One region of the Pseudoalteromonas sp. MBR-15 genome, then DNA from elsewhere that is predicted to be linked to it. Evidence: predicted binding sites of a transcription regulator. Region 1 holds the regulator's gene; each other region holds the start of a gene.

Region 1 (4,272 bases):
AATTAATTATTGCCACAGGAAAGCCCGCTTACTTTGAAGAAAAACAAGCTGACGGCACTATTATGAGCGCCAGTGCTGAAGAAGTTCGATACGATGTTGCTAAACGCTTATTAACACTCGTTGGCAATGCACAAGTGACTCAAGCAGGCCAAAAAGTCAGTGCCAAGAGCATTACATACGATATGGAACAGCAACTGATAAGTGCCGAGAAAGATGAAAACTCGACCGATCGTGTACACACTATTTTAGTGCCTGTTGATAACAAAAAGAACGATGAAGGCCAGCCATGAGCACACTAAAAGCAGAGCTATTAGCTAAAAGCTATAAGGGTCGCCAAGTTGTAAAAAATGTAGGCCTTGAGGTAGAAGCTGGCAGCATTGTCGGTTTACTTGGGCCAAATGGCGCAGGTAAAACAACCACCTTTTACATGATTGTGGGATTAGTGCCCAGTGACAAAGGTAAAATAAGCATTGATGATAACGACATCACCTTATTGCCAATGCACAGCCGCGCTCGCTTAGGTATTGGCTATTTGCCACAAGAATCATCGATTTTTAGAAAACTGACTGTTTATCAAAACTTAATGGCCATTTTAGAGACCCGTAAAGATCTCAATAAACAAGGCCGCGAAGAAACACTTAACAGTTTACTTGATGAATTTAGCATTCAACACATTCGTGACAGCCAAGGTATGGCATTGTCAGGGGGTGAACGCCGTCGTGTTGAAATAGCACGTGCACTGGCCGCTGACCCTAAATTTATTTTGCTCGATGAGCCTTTTGCTGGTGTTGATCCTATTTCAGTGTTAGATATAAAGAAAATTATTGAGCACTTAAAAAATCGTGGTATTGGTGTATTAATTACTGACCACAATGTGAGAGAAACCCTTGATGTTTGTGAAAAAGCCTACATTGTTTCTCATGGGGAGCTAATTGCATCAGGTACACCTGAACATGTGTTAGCCGACCAAACTGTACGCGATGTGTATCTAGGCGAGCAATTCAGGCTTTAAATACGCCACCGACTAGAGCATCTGCTAGACTTATAACAATGACAATAAATCAAATAAATAGTTAACGGCATCGTTCTATTGTTTGATAAGACTAAAAAGGATTGTTAGGGATACATGAGGCAATCATTACAGCTGCGCATGGGCCAGCAACTTACAATGACTCCACAACTGCAACAGGCTATCCGTTTGTTGCAGCTCAGTACATTGGATCTCCAGCAAGAAATTCAAGAAGCGTTAGACTCTAACCCTTTGCTTGAAGTTGAAGAAGCAGATTATGCAGAAGAGAGTATTGGCAAAAACGAGCAAAAAGCCGAATCTGACGATACCCAACTAAGCGCGTCGGCTGACGAAGCTGCGAGCGAGTACGAGCAAGAAAGCAGTGATGCCCTCAACAAAGACACCGTAAGTGACGACTTAGCAATGGATGTTACGTGGGATGAGTACATGAGTGCTGCCCCATCAAGTTCCTCAGGTCCAATGCCTGAAGATGAGTCAATTTACCAAGGCGCATCAACCGAAACTCTCCACGAATACCTAATGTGGCAGTTACAACTGACTCCATTCAGCCCAACAGACGAAGCGATTGCCGTTGCGATTGTTGAGGCAATTGATGATTCGGGTATTTTAACCGTAAGCTGCGAAGACATTGTTGAAAGCTTCAATCAAAATAACGATGAAGAAGAAATCGAACTTGATGAAGTCGAAGCTGTCTTAAAAAGAATTCAATTATTCGATCCTGTCGGTATTGGCGCCCGTAGTTTACAAGAATGTTTGTGTATTCAATTACGCCAATTCGATGCTGACACCCCCTATTTAGCTGAAACTAAAATGGTGTTATCAGAACATATTGAATTATTAGCGAGTCGTGACTATCGCACTTTGATGAAAAAGACTAAGCTTAAAGAAAGTGAGCTGAAAGAAGTCATGACATTGATCCACAGCTTAAATCCAAAGCCTGCGGATACCATTGTTAGAGAAGAATCTGAATACGTGATACCCGATGTATCCGTAAAAAAAATAAAAGGCCGTTGGGTAGTTGAACTAAACCCAGACTGCATGCCGAAAATCAGAGTGAATAGCCACTATGCGGCGATGTCACGTTCTGTAAAATCAAGCAGTGATAGCCAATTTATTCGCTCTCATTTACAAGAAGCAAAATGGTTTATTAAAAGCTTAGAAAGCCGTAATGACACGTTATTAAAAGTGACTAACTGTATTGTTCAACAACAACAGGCTTTCTTTGAACATGGTCCTGAGGCCATGAAACCCATGGTATTAAATGATGTCGCAGAAATGGTCGAAATGCATGAATCAACAATTTCGCGAGTAACAACACAAAAATACATGCATACCCCGCGGGGAATTTTTGAGTTGAAATATTTCTTCTCCAGCCATGTAAGCACTGAAAATGGGGGTGAGTGTTCATCTACGGCAATTCGCGCTTTAATCAAAAAGCTAATCGCCGCAGAAAACACAGCTAAACCATTGAGTGATAGCAAAATTGCAGATATATTGGCTGAGCAAGGAATTAAAGTAGCTAGACGGACAATAGCAAAATATCGAGAGTCTCTAGCAATACCTCCGTCGAATCAGCGTAAGAGTCTGATTTAGACGTTTTACATAGAAGGAAAATGCTTATGCAACTAAATTTAACTGGTCGTCATGTAGAAATCACAGATTCATTAAGAGACTATGTAAACACCAAGTTTGCGAAACTAGAAAGGCATTTTGACCACATTAATAATGTTCATGTCATTCTAGATGTAGAAAAACTAAGCCAAAAAGCAGAAGCAACTTTACATGTAAACGGAGGCGAGTTATTTGCCTCTACTGAACACCAAGATATGTATGCAGCCATCGACTCGTTAATCGATAAACTTGATCGTCAAGTAATTAAACACAAAGAGAAATTAGCTCGACACTAAATTATGAAACTTAGTTCACTTACTAACCAGGACTGCAGCAAAGCTGCGGTCCTTTTTAATAGCAAAAAAAGAATTCTCGAATTTATCAGCGAACTGGCTCATGAGCAGCTCCCTCATTTATCTCAGCAAGATATACTCAATGCCCTATTGAACAGAGAAAAATTGGGCAGCACGGGTATTGGCCGAGGTATTGCGATTCCACATGGTCGTATGAGCGGTGCAGATCAGCCACACGCATTTGTAATTGTGAGTGAGTCACCTATAAATTTTGACGCAATTGATAATCGTCCAGTGGATATTTTTGTCGCACTCATCGTACCAGATGGTGACTGTCAACTTCATCTAAAGACCTTATCAACAATTGCTGATAGACTTAAAGACAAAGAATTTTGTAAACAGCTACGCAGTGCTAAAACAGATAGTGATCTGTTTAAAGTCATTGCATCAGAGGCATAAATGGAATTAATTATTATCAGCGGTCGCTCTGGTTCAGGTAAATCGGTCGCTTTACGAGTACTTGAAGACTTAGGCTATTACTGCGTTGATAATATTCCTGTAAACCTACTTCCTTCGTTAGTACGCAGTGTGTCAGATAATTACGACAAAATTGCTGTAAGTATCGATGTGCGTAACCTGCCGAAAGAACAGCAAGAATTTAACGATATTCTTGAGTATTTACCGGGCTTTGCAAAACCCACGTTGTTTTATTTAGATAGTGATGATCAAACACTGATCAAACGATTCTCTGAAACACGCCGCTTACACCCATTATCGATTGACTCGCTGCCGCTTGATTTAGCGATTAAACAAGAAAAAGTATTACTGGATGTTTTGATCACCCGTGCCGATTTTATGATTGATACGACCGATCTCAGCGTGCATCAGCTTGCCGAATCTATTCGCGAAAAAATACTGGGTAAAAAAGACAAAAAGCTCATTATTACTTTTATGTCGTTTGGCTTTAAGCACGGTATTCCAAAAGAAGCTGATTACGTATTTGATGCTCGCTTTTTACCGAATCCACACTGGGAACCGGATCTAAAACCACTGACAGGCTTAGACCAACCAGTAAAAGATTACCTTGCTAGTCACAGCATAGTGCAAAAGTTTACATGGCAAATTCAAACCTTTGTACAAACATGGCTCCCTCACTTAGAGCGAAATAATCGCAGTTATTTAACCATTGCGATTGGCTGCACAGGTGGACAACATCGCTCGGTTTACTTAGCGCAAACCATTGGTGAGAGCTTTTCGAAAAGTCACGCAAACGTGAAAATACGCCACCGCGAGCAAGATACCCAATAGGCAACGACGATGCATGCTGAAGACACTTTT
Region 2 (4,272 bases), on a different contig from region 1:
AGTTCTAAAAATCCTATCGATTCCTTTATTATTTAACCTTCAAAGGGCCGTTAGGCCCTTTTTTAGTTATAGAGACGTGCTTATAGAGATTGGAACATCTTGATATTGTTTTATTTTATCAAGCAAGGTGACTAAGGTTTTGTGGCTGCTTTGCTCACTTGCAGTTACTTGCACCTGTGTCATTTCAAACTGTGCGGCAAATAACGCGAGGTTAGCTATAATTTGCTCTGGTGTTATAAGTCGGTTTGCAAAGTAAATACTGTCGTTTTCAGTAATAGTAAATTGCGCTTGTTTTTTTGGGTTTTCAAGAATTGGTTTTGCTAAAGGGCGATTGACTTCTATAGCGCGCTCTTTAACAAATGAGGTTGTAACGATAAAAAATATCAGCAATATAAATACAATATCGAGCATCGGGGTCATATCTACATCAGCGTTTGCAGCGGTTTTTTTAGGTTGTTTCACCATAATTAGGTCCTTGTTGTTTTTGACCAAGCCACAAAATTTACGATTAAGTGGACTAGCCATAGTCGTGTTAAGAACACGGATTATTTTTAAATGCTGGGCGCCACAGCCGTATTTCGGATCCTAAATTTAAAGTTAGCAGCTTTTAAAAATACTGTAGTTAAATAAATATTCTAAGTTTATTAAATGTTTGTAGTGTTTTTGTTGGTAAAAATATTTATTAACTTTGATGAAATCATTTCGAGGTTTGTCAGGTCATTTTTGTTGGAACTAAGTTTAAAGGATGGATAAATGCTAAAAATTAAGTCTTTAGTTTGTGCTATGTGCCTTGTTTTACCGACAGCAAGTTTTGCTGAGCAATCAGTTAACGGGCAAGATTTCATAAATTTATTTGAGAAGCTGTCAGGTAAGCAGCCCGGAATTAGAAAAGGTCACGCCAAAGGTGTATGCGCTGTGGGCACATTTACACCTAATCAAGCAGCAAAACAGTATTCAATCAGCCCTTTATTTAACGCACCGTCAAAAGCAAATATTCGTTTTTCTATGGGTGGGGGTAACCCTAATGCTGATGAAACATCACGTTCTCCGCGAGGAATAGGGGTGCAGTTTGTGCTAGAAAATGGGGATGTGCACAATATTGCAGGGCTAACTACGCCCGTATTTGCAGGTAACAGCCCTGAAGCATTTTTTGGTTTGCTAAGTACCTTAGTACCTGACGAAAAAACAGGTGAAATCGATTTTGCAAAAGTGAAAGCATACAGAGAGCAAAACCCGAGTACGTTAGGACAATTTAATTGGCTACAAAGCCATAACCCGCCAGCATCGTATGTGTCTTCACGTTATTTTGGTGTGCATACCTTTTACATGGTTGATGAAAAGGGCACTAAGCAAGCTTTTAGATGGACCATGGTGCCAGAAGCGCCAGAACAAGTACTAACTGAAGAACAAATGAAAGCATTACCTAAATCATTTCTTGCTAAGCGACTTGAAGAGGATTTAGCGAAAGGGAAAGTTCATTACCGTTTTCAAGCTGAATTAGCCGAGCCGGGTGATGCATTAACGGATCCTTCAGTGCAATGGCCTGCTGATCGCAAAACAGTTAATTTAGGAAAGCTCACGATAGAATCCACGGGTGAATCAGGGTGTGATTTAACTAATTACGACCCAAATCTGCTTTCACAAGGCTTTATGCCAAGTGAAGATGAAGTGTTAAAGCTGCGCTCAACTGCTTATGCTATTTCATTTTCAAAACGTATTACTGGGCAATAACGTTCTTTAAATTTTCAATATGAAGCCCAGTTATGCTGGGCTTCATATGGTTAGCAGTTAATGCTTTTTCATTTTACTCATTTCGGCATGACAGCTTTGAATAGTTAGCAGGGTTTTTGATAACGCTGCTTCACAGTCGTGGGGTTGAGGTTTTTTGAGCGCACTTTTTATTTCTGCGAGTGTTTTGTCTTCGACTTCTTCAAGCTCACTGACGTAGGTTGCATCTTTGTCTGCACCGAGTTTAGTGATTAAAGATGTGTAAGCTTTACGAGCTTCTACCGCAAAGTCTGAGCCATTTTCACGGTGACCTGTTTGGTTTATGGCGTATGGCTGTAAACGTTCAATACTTACTTTACGGGCATCGATCATGCGCTGAAATAACGCGACGATACTGGGGTCTGAAACTTTTTCCTGTGCTTTTTCATAAAAATCGATACCACTGTTCATAACTTGAATGATATCTGCAATATGATGAACGTCATGTCCTTGATGTGTTTGCATAATGACCTCTCTAATAATATAGACTGAATTAAAACAATGCTCTCTACATGAAGCAAAGCATGTTCCAATCCCTAACATAAAAGTATTATCATTAATAATCAGAGTGTTACATTTTTATTTTGAGATAAAGCGAGTTTGGTACGCCCATATAAAAAGGCGTACCAGCAATAATTACAGGTTAATAGGTAAAATATTACTTAAGCTCATTGGCCACTTCAGCCACTTTTTGTCTAAGCCAAATATGGCTGGCATCACGGTGTAAAAGAGGGCTCCAAATCATGTCGAGTTCAAAAGGCGGAATAGGGAAAGGTGGCTCAAGAATTTTTAATCCCGGATCATCTAAATAAATATTCGCCGCTTTTGATGGCAGTGTGGCCACTAAATTCTGCTCTTTAGCCAGGTGAATGGCGACATGATAGTTTCGAGTAAAGGTTGCAATATTCCGGTGCTTACCAAAATGAGCAAGCGCTTCGTCTACCCAACCTAACTTTTGGACATCTTTTGGATCCATACCTACGCCAACACCAAAACCTGTTTTACTTACCCAAATATGGCGCGCTTTTAAGTAACTATCGAGACTGAAGTCTTTAATGATAGGGTTGTCGGCTTTTACTAAGCAGCAAAAACTGTCTTTCCAAATTTGTTTGTAGTGAAACGATTGGGGTAAGTTTTCAAAGCGGTTAATTGCCATGTCGACCTTGCCGTTTTCAACGTCATGAAACGTAACGTCACTGGGGGTCAGGATATCAAGCGTGGTGTCAGGCGCTTCTTCGTGTAACTTACTAAGTAGTTTGGGCGCAAGGGTACTGGCCGCATAGTCACTGGCCATAATACGAAATACACGTTTACTTTGAGATGCTTCAAATTCACGGTTAGGAGCGAGTGTTTCTTCTAACGTCATTAAAATACCGCGTATGACAGGTTGTAGCTCTTTAGCACGCTCTGTCGGCACCATTCCTTCACTGGTGCGTACCAAAATCGGATCATTAAATAAATTTCTCAGGCGCTTTAAACCGTTACTCATTGCGGGTTGTGTAATGCTTAACTGATTAGCCGCTTTGGTTACATTGCACTCTCTGAGTAATGTATCTAGGTAAACAAGTAAGTTTAAATCTATTTTACTTATATTCATTCTGTGTCCTTGGTGTTTACCAATAATGGATAAATCGTTGTGCAGCAGGGTAAGGGTAAATGTGGCTTACCACGCCTTGCTTAATATTATATTGAGCTTGTCGCCAATAAGCGGGGTCTTCAAGCTCTGGGTGTGTACTTAATAAATAGTGTTTGTACACAGGGTTAGCCGTAACAAAGGTGCACAATTGCTCAGGAAATACGTCTTGCGGTGCCACTGAATAACTTTGCTCATTCGTTAAGTAGTCATCGTATGACTTGGCTTTTGGTAAGGCACGAAAGTTCATATCAGTTAAATATTGCACTTCATCGTAGTCATAAAAAATAACGCGGTTATGCTTACTTACCCCAAAGTTTTTCAATAGCATGTCGCCTGGAAATATATTCACGGCTATCATTTCTTTTAATGCTTGACCATATTCTTCAATGGCTTCAAATGCTTGTTGTTCACTGGCATTTTCAAGGTAGATATTTAATGGTGTCATGCGCCGCTCAATATATAAGTGTTTTATGATCAGCCAGTCACCTTCAATAATCATTGAAGAGGCGATTGTTTTATGCAGCTCTGCTAACAATTTACTATCAAAACGACTCAGAGGAAATACGACGTTAGAATACTCTATAGTATCGGCCATGCGTCCGACACGATCATGACTTTTAACTAATTGATAGCGTTTAAGCACGGTATCGCGCCCAAACGGTTTGCTTTCGCCAAAGGTGTCTTTAATCACTTTAAACACATAGCCAAAGGATGGCAGAGTAAATACCATCATCACCATACCCGGTGTGCCAGGGGCAATAACTAATTGATCGTTTGAGTTATTTAAATGCTGTAAGAACTCACGATAAAACTCTGTTTTACCTTGCTTATGAAAGCCAATTGCATTGTAAAGCTCTGCCAATGTTTTG
Region 3 (4,272 bases), on a different contig from region 1:
ATTAATAGACTATCCGGGTGCTTTACAAGTGCTGCAGTTCGCTGATGGTATGTTATCACTGGTTGCAGTAAAAGCTTACTATGGTGGCTTATTAGTTGGGTATGCACTGTCGGCATTGAAAGAACATATTCCCAATGTAGAAACCCGTGTAGCAGCAATTTACCGACAAGGTAAAGCAATTAAACCACTCGGCACAACCGTGATTGAGGCTGACGATGAAGTGTTCTTTATCGCCGCAACAAAACATATTCGTGCTGTCATGAACGAGCTGCAAAAACTTGAACGCTCATACAAGAAAATCATGATTGCAGGTGGGGGTAATATTGGTGCAGGTTTGGCGCGCTCACTAGAAAAAAATCACAGTGTTAAACTTCTTGAGCGTAATAAAGAACGTGCGGCACAGCTCTCTGAGTTACTCGACAATACCGTTGTATTCTGTGGTGACGCCTCTGATCAAGAACTGCTCTCAGAAGAGCACATTGAACAAGTTGATGTGTTCATTGCTGTTACAAACGACGACGAAGCAAACATTATGTCGGCCATGCTTGCTAAACGCATGGGCGCACAAAAAACCATGGTGCTGATCCAACGCGGCGCCTATGTTGACCTCGTTCAAGGCGGTGAAATAGATATTGCCATTTCACCACAACAAGCGACTATCTCAGCTCTGTTAACGCATGTTCGCCGCGGTGATATCGTTAACGTTTATTCATTACGTAAAGGCGCGGCTGAAGCAATTGAAGCCGTAGCCCATGGCGATGAACATACATCGAAAGTTGTTGGCCGCGCGATTGCCGATATCAAGCTACCCGCAGGCACCACTATTGGTGCAATTGTGCGTAATGACGATGTACTCATTGCTCATGATGATACGGTGATTCAGTCGGGTGACCATGTGATCATGTTCCTAATCGACAAGAAACACATCACGGTTGTTGAAAAGCTGTTCCAAGTTAGCGCTATTTTCTTATAGACCAAAAACATGAAAATAAAAAAGCAGCCATGACGGCTGCTTTACGACTCTTGAAGTGAAAGTAGTTAACCAGAGTCTCTGGTTACGAACCTATTGAATCTGTGCGAACTCTTCTTTTGAAAGCTCTCCGTTACCATCGCTATCAAGCTCAGGAAATAGTTTTTCAAGCTGCATATTTACAGATGCTTCTTCTTTGCTGATCACGCCATCGCCGTTGGTATCAAATGTAGAAAAACTGACGCCTTGAGCAAACGCTGCTGATGACGTTGCTAATGCTAAAATAGCCAATGTTGTGTTGATATGTTTCATAATAACTGCCTCAAAATTTGAAAAGAGTGAAGTCCGTTTCTGAGATCCCTGTTTAGTGGAAATTGGCTTTGTTACTCGGCCGCTGAAAATTCTGTTTCAGTCAGTACGCCATCACCATCGACATCCAGTGTTTTAAATTGTGACATGATTTTTGCGTCGACTGATGCTTCACTTTTGCTTATCACACCATCGCCATCTACATCCAATGTATCAAAGTCAGTGGCAGCAAAAACAGCTGAAGAAGATGCAAGTGCAATTAGGGCTAGTGTTTTATTTACTGTCTTCATAATCATATTCCTTCAATATTTAACTAAAAAAGTGTTAGCTGATCACACGCTCCTGGTTGTTCTTTGTCATGGATTCCCTTATCCATTTAGGCTGTCTTTGGCAGCTCAGAACTAATCAGCTAGATAACTTGGCTTGCTTAATTTCATTAAGCTTTTGAAAATTCTTGTTTTGATAACTCACCGTTACCGTCAGTGTCTAATTCGCTAAACTTACTCATTAACTCTGCATCGACGGATGCTTCGCTTTGGCTAATAACGCCATTGCCATCAACGTCTAGCGTTTCGAAATCGCTCATCGCAAATGCGGCTGATGAAGAGATAAGTGCCACAAGGGCTAATGTTTTATTTACTGTGTTCATAATGTAATCCTTCAAATAGTAGCTTTAAGTAAGAAGTCCTTTTCAATGTGTCCTTACACTGAAATTATGCTTTCGCGAACTCTTCTTTTGATAGTTCGCCATTACCGTCGGTATCAAGCTCTTTAAACTGGCTCATTAACGGTGAGCTTACAGATGCTTCGCTTTTACTGATTGCTCCATCGCCATCGACATCTAGCGTTTCAAAATCCACCGCTGCAAATGCAGTTGATGAAGCGACAAGGGCGATAAGTGCACATGTTTTGTGTAACGTTTTCATAATCACTATTCCTTCAATGTTTTCTAAACTGCGATAGAGGACTAATTCCTAAATCAACTTTCTCTGTGTTCGCTTTAACTATTTCAACTTCAATGCCAAAGTTTAAAAAACGCTATAAATCATGAGGTTAAATTTATATTGTGGTAAATTAGGGGAAAACTGGCTGTTATTTTGTTGCTTTTTAGCAACAAGCAATGAGGTGAGAAAATTTTTTATCTATTAATCAATAAGTTAAAAAAGCAAAAACAGAGACATCTGCCGTTTTTTGTCACTAAAACAGAGAAAATATTGTGTGTGGGGGCTAAACCGTAGATGAATGGCAACACGCCTCAAAAAAAATAAAAATATTTTTAACGCTTAATCATCTGATTTAAATGGGTTTTATATATTTATATCGATTATTTTTGATTAATTTTTAGAGAAAAAGTGAAAAACAGTCATTTTGTTGCAAAATGGCGAATCAATGCTCGTTAATTCGTTATCTCTAATACCGAAAGGTCTATGAGGTGCTCTTTCATAAAGACGTTCATTTCATTTTCACTGGTATTGAGCTGCACACCAAACTGATAGCCCGACTCTCGTTTGCGGACTCTGCATACCTTGCCTGTAAATTCACGTTTACTGAGCACCACCTGACACGCTTGTGCTTTCAAATGACTAAGGTCGGCCTCGCTGTTAATCTCAAATTGCACACCGGCAAGTGAAATGTCTTTAATTACGCCTTCATATACCTGTTCATCTATAACAAGCTTGGCGGGAAACAAAGTGGGGATCCGCGCTTCGCTGCGCAAGCTAAAAAGTTGTACTTGTTGGGGAAAATGTAAAAATATCAATCGACAAGGGTGTGAAGCAACGGCTTTTATCTGCTGACGAAATGCAATAACCTGCCCACCACCGCTTTCTAAAACAGCCCGAACAATCACCATAACCCCCTCTTTGATAAAGTCACCCGCATTCGGCAAACGTTTTGCAGGGGGATAGTTAAGTATGATGTACTGCTCGTTAAGTAAGCCAATAAATTCAATTTTGACACGCTTACTTTCTGTCGCAGTTATTATTTCAACATCGACCACACTCCCTGCGGGTATATAGGTTAGTTTTTCTAAATTAAGTTGCTGCTGCGTTTTTGGCATTGTTTCTCTACTCCTTGAAAAATAACCAAATAAAACCTTAACCGCGCCAGAATGTTGGGGTGAATAAAACTAATAAAGTGAATATTTCAAGACGACCAAACACCATCGCGATTGTTAACAACCACTTTGCCGTATCAGATATCGCGCCATAATGCGCCGCGACTTCACCCAAACCTGGGCCTAAGTTGTTTAAACACGCCGCCGTCGCTGAAAAAGCACTTATATTGTCCATGCCTGTGCCCATTAAGGCCAGCATGATAATAACAAAAACCAGTGCATAAGCAGAAAAGAACCCCCAAACGGCTTCGACCACTTTATCGGGGAGCGCTTTACGACCGAGCTTTATAGAGTATATAGCCCGCGGGTGAACTAAGCGGTTTAATTCACGTATCCCTTGCAAGTACAGAAGGAAAACCCTTACAACTTTCATACCGCCGCCCGTCGAGCCCGCACAGCCGCCGATAAAGCTCGAAAAAATAAGTAAGATAGGTAAGAACAATGGCCAAGCAGAAAAATTATCTGTCGCAAAGCCCGCGGTAGTACTCATAGAGACAGCTTGAAACATTGCTTGATCGAGCGTTTCATCACCATCTGCATAAATATTATTAGAAGAGAGTACCGTAAAACAAATAATCACTAGCGCTAACTGAATAAGTAAAAACACTTTAAATTCAGGGTCGCGCAAGTAAACACGAATACTGCGCGAGGAGACCGCAGCGTAGTGCAACGAAAAGTTAATCGCCGCAATCAGCAAAAACACCACACAAATAAAGTTTATTAATGGGCTGTCAAATTGCCCCATAGACGCATCGTATGTAGAGAATCCCCCAATGGCGATGGTTGAGAAAGCATGACAAATCGCATCAAACCAATCCATACCCGCTCCCCAATAGGCAAGCGTACATGCGATGGTCAGCGACACATAAATGTACCA

What was found. Region 1 encodes sigma-54, which starts transcription at its own class of promoters, with help from an activator protein. Its sites were predicted from a motif close to GTTGGCACGNNNNTNGNNT; they were not measured.
Region 2: ACSSVW_RS04335 (ferritin-like domain-containing protein) is a predicted target of sigma-54. The motif match lies at 2,283-2,301, and genes of this name have one in related genera.
Region 3: ACSSVW_RS18745 (EF-hand domain-containing protein) is a predicted target of sigma-54. The motif match lies at 2,287-2,305, and genes of this name have one in related genera.

The regions. Positions count from the first base shown of each region.
Region 1 covers NZ_JBRJHH010000003.1:327,452-331,723, forward strand. The annotation lists gene lptA (lipopolysaccharide transport periplasmic protein LptA) at 1-290, shown strand, start outside; gene lptB (LPS export ABC transporter ATP-binding protein) at 287-1,012, shown strand; gene ACSSVW_RS06545 (RNA polymerase factor sigma-54) at 1,127-2,623, shown strand; gene hpf (ribosome hibernation promoting factor) at 2,650-2,937, shown strand; gene ptsN (PTS IIA-like nitrogen regulatory protein PtsN) at 2,941-3,393, shown strand; gene rapZ (RNase adapter RapZ) at 3,394-4,242, shown strand; gene ACSSVW_RS06565 (HPr family phosphocarrier protein) at 4,252-4,272, shown strand, end outside.
Region 2 covers NZ_JBRJHH010000002.1:279,362-283,633, reverse strand. The annotation lists gene ACSSVW_RS04350 (TonB-dependent receptor plug domain-containing protein) at 1-8, shown strand, start outside; gene ACSSVW_RS04345 (ExbD/TolR family protein) at 67-465, opposite strand; gene ACSSVW_RS04340 (catalase family peroxidase) at 754-1,731, shown strand; gene ACSSVW_RS04335 (ferritin-like domain-containing protein) at 1,789-2,232, opposite strand; gene ACSSVW_RS04330 (LysR family transcriptional regulator) at 2,426-3,364, opposite strand; gene aceK (bifunctional isocitrate dehydrogenase kinase/phosphatase) at 3,381-4,272, opposite strand, start outside.
Region 3 covers NZ_JBRJHH010000018.1:12,978-17,249, forward strand. The annotation lists gene trkA (Trk system potassium transporter TrkA) at 1-973, shown strand, start outside; gene ACSSVW_RS18730 (EF-hand domain-containing protein) at 1,064-1,282, opposite strand; gene ACSSVW_RS18735 (EF-hand domain-containing protein) at 1,354-1,569, opposite strand; gene ACSSVW_RS18740 (EF-hand domain-containing protein) at 1,716-1,928, opposite strand; gene ACSSVW_RS18745 (EF-hand domain-containing protein) at 1,993-2,205, opposite strand; gene ACSSVW_RS18750 (flagellar brake domain-containing protein) at 2,676-3,338, opposite strand; gene ACSSVW_RS18755 (TrkH family potassium uptake protein) at 3,376-4,272, opposite strand, start outside.